DNA from 3 places in the Thauera sp. WB-2 genome. Region 3 is predicted to be linked to each of the others. Evidence: predicted binding sites of a transcription regulator. Region 3 holds the regulator's gene; each other region holds the start of a gene.

Region 1 (2,202 bases), 760 kb from region 3:
CAAATGTCATCACCCAGGCGGGGATGCCGGCCTTCTCCTCCTCGGGCATGTCCATGTGCGCGCCCTCAGCCGCCTTCGGACTTGCGCTTGGCGGGCGGCAGGTAGCTCGTGAGCAGGGTCTCGATCACGCGCGGATTGGTGCCGTTCTGGATCGCCGAGATCGCATCGATGAGCATCGCGTTGAGGCGTGCCTCCTCGGTCATGCGCAGGTTGAGCTTGTCCGCCATGGGCAGGAAGATCATCGTTGCCATCATCGCGCCATACAGCGTGGTCAGCAGCGCCACCGCCATCGCCGGGCCGATCGACTTCGGGTCTTCCATGTTCGACAGCATCTGCACCAGGCCGATGAGGGTCCCGATCATGCCCATCGCCGGGCCGACGTCACCCATGGCGCTGAACACCTTTGCCCCCCAGCGATGGCGCTCGAGCGTGAGAAGGCGCTCCTTCTGCAGGATCTCGCGCACCGTCTCGGGTGCCTGGCCGTCGATCATGAGCTGGATGCCCTGCTGGAAGAAAGGGATGGAAGAGGGCCGGCTCTCGAGCGCCAGCATGCCCTCCTTGCGCGCCACCTGCGCAACCTCCATCACCTCCTTGATGACCTCCTCGGTGTCGGGCAGGCGGAACTTGAACGCCTTCGCCGCCACCTTGAACGCGCCGAGGAACTGCTGCAGCGTGAACTTGCTGAGTACGACGAACAGGCTGCCGCCGACAACGATGAGCAAGGATGGTCCATTGAGGAAGATCATTGCCGACGCACCGAGCACGATGGCCGAGACGACGATGCCCAGCGAGCCCAGCAGCCCAATCAGTGTTGCAAGATCCACGCACGCTCCATTGCGTTGAGCACACCGATGCTCGCCTGCACCACTTCGTGCAGACGCCATCGCGGCCGAATGTCATTGGCCCGAATCATAAGGTTTTTTTGCGCACCGCACGATGGTGCACAACGGGCGTTTGACACTCGTCAAAGCCACCTCAGCGACCACGCACTATGGTGCCCGGGTTCTTCCCTGCCCGCCCGGCCGCCAATGTCCGCACCCAATACGATCGAGCTCGTCTGCCCAGCCGGCAGCCTCCCCGCCCTGAAAACCGCCGTCGACCACGGCGCAGACTGCGTCTATCTCGGCTTCAAGGACGCCACCAACGCGCGCAACTTCACCGGCCTCAACTTCGACCCGCCGCAGATGCGCGAAGGCATCGCCTACGCCCACGCCCGTGGCAAGAAGGTGCTGCTCGCACTCAACACCTATCCGCAGACCGGCAACTGGCCGAGCTGGACGCAGGCCATCGACCGCGCTGCCGAGTTCGGTCTCGATGCCCTGATCCTCGCCGACCCCGGTCTTATGGCCTACGCCGCCAGAACGCATCCGCAGTTGCGCCTGCACCTGTCGGTGCAGGGCTCGGCCACCAGCTACGAGGCGATCAACTACTACCATGAGCGCTTCGGTATCCAGCGCGCGGTGCTGCCGCGCGTGCTGTCCATGGCCCAGGTAGAGAGCGTGGTCGCCAACACACCGGTCGAGATCGAGGTCTTCGGCTTCGGCGGCCTGTGCGTGATGGTCGAGGGCCGCTGTGCGCTGTCGGCCTACGCCACCGGCGAGTCGCCCAACTGCAATGGCGCCTGCTCGCCGGGCAAGCACGTACGCTGGGAAGACACGCCGCGCGGCATGGAGACGCGCCTCAACGGCATCCTCATCGACCGTTTCGCCGACGGTGAGCGCGCCGGCTACCCGACCCTGTGCAAGGGCCGCTTCGAGGTCAACGACGAGACCTACTACGCGCTCGAGGAGCCGACCAGCCTCAACACGCTCGAACTGCTGCCCGAGCTCGCCCGCATCGGCATCCGTGCGATCAAGATCGAAGGCCGCCAGCGCAGCCCAGCCTATGTCGCCCAGGTCACCAAGGTGTGGCGCGCCGCGCTCGACAAGCTCAAGGCCGGCGGCGCCGAAGGCTTCGCAGTGCTGCCGGCGTGGATGGCCGAGCTCAACAAGGTCTCCGAAGGCCAGAGCCATACGCTGGGCGCCTACTACCGCCCGTGGAAGTGAGCGTCGCGCAAGCCGCCTCGCACCGCATCACCCGAACGAACTGAGACCCGCCCGATGAAACTCGCCCTCGGCCCCCTGCTCTATTACTGGCCGCACCAGAGCGTGCTCGACTTCTACGCCGACATGGTCGAAGCACCGATCGACAGCGTCTACCTGG
Region 2 (2,202 bases), 520 kb from region 3:
TCTTCGGCCATGCGCGGGCGGTCCTGATTGCAGTCGATAGGGTTGTCATTATAACCCCACCCGCATCATGGAGACCCCGCCGCGCTTGTGCTTGTATCAGGCGGTGGTTGCAAGCGTCTGGGTGAGCAGCATGCCCGGGTCGATGGAGATGACCTCGCCGACCATGATCAGTGCCGGCGCGCGAATGCCGCGCTCGCGAACGTCATTGGGCAGGTCGGCAAGGGTGCTATGCACACCGCACTGGGCTGGGGTGGTGGCGGCGTGGATCACCGCGGCGGGTGTCGTTGCCGGCAGCCCGTGGGCAATCAGTTGCGTGCAGATCGCCTCGAGCGCGCCCAGCCCCATGTAGATCACCAGCGTCTGACGCGGGCGCGCAAGCGCTGGCCAGTCGAGATCGACCGTGCCGTCCTTGAGGTGGCCGGTCGCGAACACCAGCGTCTGGGCGTGTTCACGGTGGGTAAGAGGAATCCCCGTACAGGATGCCGCACCTGCTGCCGCGGTGATTCCAGGCACGATTTCGCAGCGGATTCCGGCCGCCTGTACTGCCTGCATCTCCTCGCCGCCACGACCGAAAATGAAGGGGTCGCCTCCTTTGAGACGCACGACGTCCAGGCCCTCGCGTGCCAGGTCGACGAGCAACTGGTTGATTGCATGCTGCGGCAGTGCATGGTTGCCGGCTTCCTTCCCGGCATAGACACGGCGTGCCGCAGGCGGGATGAGGGCCACGATGGCGTCGCCGACGAGGTGGTCATATACGACCGCCTTGGCGTTGGCGATCAGGCGGGCAGCCCGGAGCGTGAGCAGCTCGGGGTCGCCGGGGCCTGCGCCCACCAGATGCACCTTGCCGACTGCCGGTGGCGCCTGGTCCAGGGATGCGGGTGCCGCACCCGACGAGTCGCCGCCGCGGCTTCGTGCCGGGGTGTCGCCGGGTGCCCGGGATGAGCGGCTCGTGCGACGGCTTGCCAGCGCGGCGGTGGGAGTGTGGTGAGCTGCATACATGGTTGTGACTCCGGCGAGGCGTGTATTAGGGGCAGTCTGTGCTTGCGAGATCGGTGCCGGAGCGGCTTTCCGGGCACCTGCCCGTGTCATGCAACGGGCTTTCTTCGGACCATAAACCCCCTGTACAGGAAGGGTTTCGACCGTGTCGCAACTTTATCCTTACGCCTCATGTGGAAAATTAATTCACATCAAGGATCACGAACTGCCTCGAAAACCATACTGCCGTCACCGTGTTGTTTCACATCCCGTGTCGTAAAGGAGAGGGAAATGCAAAACAAGAGCTTGATCGGTAAAACGCTCGCCATGGCAATCCTGCCGCTGGCGATGAGCAGCGCCTGGGCGCAGGAAGCGCCCAAGCTGACTGCCGAGGAAATGGAGCAGGGCAAGCTGATCTACTTCGAGCGCTGTGCCGGCTGCCACGGCGTGCTGCGCAAGGGCGCCACCGGCAAGAACCTCGAGCCGGCGTGGAGCAAGACCATGCCCGACGGCACGAAGATGGAAGGCGGCACCCTCAAGCTGGGTACCGACCGTCTCGAGAAGATCATCGCCTACGGTACCGAAGGCGGCATGGTCAACTACGACGACATCCTCACGCCGGAAGAAATCAACCTGATGGCGCGCTACATCCAGGTCGAGCCGCCGATCCCGCCCGAGTTCTCGCTCAAGGACATGAGGGATAGCTGGAAGCTTCTGATTCCGGTTGATCAGCGTCCGACCAAGCAGATGAACAAGATCAACCTGAAGAACGTGTTCGCAGTCACGCTGCGCGACGCGGGCAAGCTGGCGCTGATCGACGGTGACACGCACCAGATCTGGAAGATTCTCGACACCGGCTACGCGGTGCACATCTCGCGCCTGTCGGCCTCGGGTCGCTATGTGTATACGGTTGGTCGCGACGGCCTGACCACCATCATCGACATGTGGTTCGAAGAGCCGACCACCGTGGCGACCATCCGCCTCGGTTCGGACGCGCGCTCGGTTGATACCTCGAAGTTCAAGGGCTACGAAGACAAGTACCTGATCGGTGGTACCTACTGGCCGCCCCAGTACTCGATCATGGACGGCGAGACGCTTGAGCCGTACAAGATCGTCTCGACCCGCGGCCAGACCGTCGATGGCGACTACCACCCCGAGCCGCGCGTGGCTTCGATCGTGTCCTCGCACATCAAGCCCGAGTGGGTTGTGAACGTGAAGGAAACCGGC
Region 3 (2,202 bases):
CATGCCGATATAGACGTAGCCGGCCTCGGTAAGGCGGCGGATGCCGAGCTGCAGCAACTGCAGCTTGGTGTCTGCAGTGGGCATGTCGCCGCTGTTGATGCGGCGCTGCGGCTTGAACAGGCCCGGCAGGTGGGCATAGCTGTAGAGAGAGATGCGATCGGGCGAGATCTCCAGCACCTGCTCGAGGGTACGGTTGAAGCTGATCACGTTCTGCTTGGGCAGACCGTAGATCAGGTCCATGCTCACGGACTTGAAGCCCGTGGCACGTGCCGCGTCGATGACGAGCTTGGTCTCGTCATAGCTCTGGATGCGGTTTACCGCCGCCTGCACATCTTCGGCGAAGTCCTGCACGCCAACGCTCATGCGGTTGAACCCAAGCTCGGCGAGCAGTTTCACGGTGTCGAAGTCGACCTTGCGCGGGTCGACCTCGATCGAGTATTCGCCATTGGGAACGAGCGTGAAGTGTTCGCGCACCGCGGCCATGAGCTCGCGCATCTCGTCATGCGACAGGAAGGTCGGCGTTCCCCCACCGAGGTGGAGCTGCGTGACCTGGCGGCTGCCCTCCAGGCATTCCGCCTGCATCGCGACCTCCTTGGCCAGGTATTTCAGATACTTGGCCGAGCGCCCATGATCCTTGGTGATGATCTTGTTGCAGGCGCAGTAATAGCAGATCGTGTTACAGAAGGGGATGTGGAAGTATAATGAGAGCGGTTTGCTGACGCCGCCGACCGCCCTTTTTGCGAGCCAGGCCTTGAGCGCATCGGCGTTGAAGGCCTCGACGAAGCGGTCCGCTGTCGGATAGGACGTGTAGCGCGGTCCGTTGATGTCGAATCGGCGGATGAGTTGCGGATCGAAGATGAGTTGGTTCTGGCTTGTCATGATCTTGCTGCGGCAGTGTGTGCCAAACAATGGCAGATCGCCGCGTTTTTTTGGTTGACGTGGGTCAACGGGCGTGATGTGTTGCCCGATCGAACCACTCCTGAGCCAGGTCTGGCGTCTTTTGTCGGGGAAGCAGGATTATCGTGCAGATGAGGGCGAGCGTGCCAATTACCGTGAACGGGCTCAAGTCTGCCTGTTCGCAGTGCAACCTGGTCGAGTTGTGCCTGCCCTTCGGGATGTCCGACAGCGAGTTGAACCGCCTGGACGAACTCGTTGGCGCGCGGCGCAAGGTCAAGCGCCAGCAAAGCCTGTATCGTGCGGGCGATCCGTTCGAGGCGATCTACGCCATCCGCGCCGGTTCGTTCAAGACCGACGTGCTGCTCGAAGACGGCCGCGATCAGGTGACCGGCTTCCAGATGACCGGAGAGATTCTCGGCCTCGACGGCATCAGTGCAGAGTCGCATACCTGCAATGCGATCGCCCTCGAGGACAGCGAGGTCTGCGTGATCGCCTATGACAAGCTCGAGCAGATGTCACACGAAGTGGAAGGCCTGCAACTGCAGTTCCACAAGGTGATGAGCCGCGAGATCGTGCGCGACCACGGCGTGATGATGCTCCTCGGTTCGATGCGCGCCGAGGAACGGCTGGCGGCGTTCCTTCTCAACATGTCGCAGCGCTTCAATGCGCGCGGCTTCTCGGCGCAGGAATTCCACCTGCGCATGACGCGCGAGGAGATCGGTTCCTACCTGGGGCTCAAGCTCGAGACGGTGTCTCGCGCTTTCTCCCGCTTCCAGGACGAAGGGCTGATCTCGGTACAACAGAAGCACGTGCAGTTGCTCGATCCCACCGGGCTCAAGCGCCTGATCCAGCACCAGCACGGCGCGCGCTGACGCTGGCCGCTCCGCCTCGACGGCCGCCATTGTTCAGGCAAGGAAGCCTGCGGGATTCTTGGTGAAGGCGACCGACACGATCCATACGTACACGAACAGGGCGGCCGCAAAGGCGCCCGCACGCACCGGCTTGGTCGGGCCGCGCTTGAGTGCAAGCGTGCCAAGCAGCACGTATGCAACCAGGCCACCGACCTTGGCGGTCACCCAGTCGGCGGCAAACGGGTACTGCGCGATCATGACCGCCAGCGTGATCGCTGACAGCAGCAGCAGGCTGTCGATGATGTGCGGCAACACACGGGTGAGCCGGTGCGAGAGCATCGGATTGCCCGTCAGCATCCACATGCCGCGCAGCAGGAAACCCGCTGCGCTGAGCACGACGCAGACGACGTGAAGGTGTTTGATCGCGTAGTACATCCTTTCTCCTTGCAAGGGC

Evidence for each region. The regulator FNR, encoded in region 3, switches genes on or off when oxygen is low (the NO sensors DNR and NnrR bind a similar motif). The targets are predictions, from matches to a motif close to TTGANCTAGNTCAA.
Region 1: a site for FNR is predicted at 955-968, ahead of ubiU (ubiquinone anaerobic biosynthesis protein UbiU). Genes of this name have one in related genera too.
Region 2: a site for FNR is predicted at 1,178-1,191, ahead of LQF09_RS11755 (nitrite reductase). Genes of this name have one in related genera too.

The regions. Positions count from the first base shown of each region.
Region 1 covers NZ_CP088935.1:3,832,792-3,834,993, forward strand. The annotation lists gene LQF09_RS17465 (MotB family protein) at 1-55, opposite strand, end outside; gene pomA (flagellar motor protein PomA) at 66-824, opposite strand; gene ubiU (ubiquinone anaerobic biosynthesis protein UbiU) at 1,029-2,045, shown strand; gene LQF09_RS17480 (U32 family peptidase) at 2,100-2,202, shown strand, end outside.
Region 2 covers NZ_CP088935.1:2,552,335-2,554,536, reverse strand. The annotation lists gene LQF09_RS11765 (DUF294 nucleotidyltransferase-like domain-containing protein) at 1-11, opposite strand, end outside; gene cobA (uroporphyrinogen-III C-methyltransferase) at 97-999, opposite strand; gene LQF09_RS11755 (nitrite reductase) at 1,267-2,202, shown strand, end outside.
Region 3 covers NZ_CP088935.1:3,070,721-3,072,922, forward strand. The annotation lists gene hemN (oxygen-independent coproporphyrinogen III oxidase) at 1-879, opposite strand, end outside; gene fnr (fumarate/nitrate reduction transcriptional regulator Fnr) at 1,029-1,769, shown strand; gene LQF09_RS14025 (SirB2 family protein) at 1,803-2,183, opposite strand.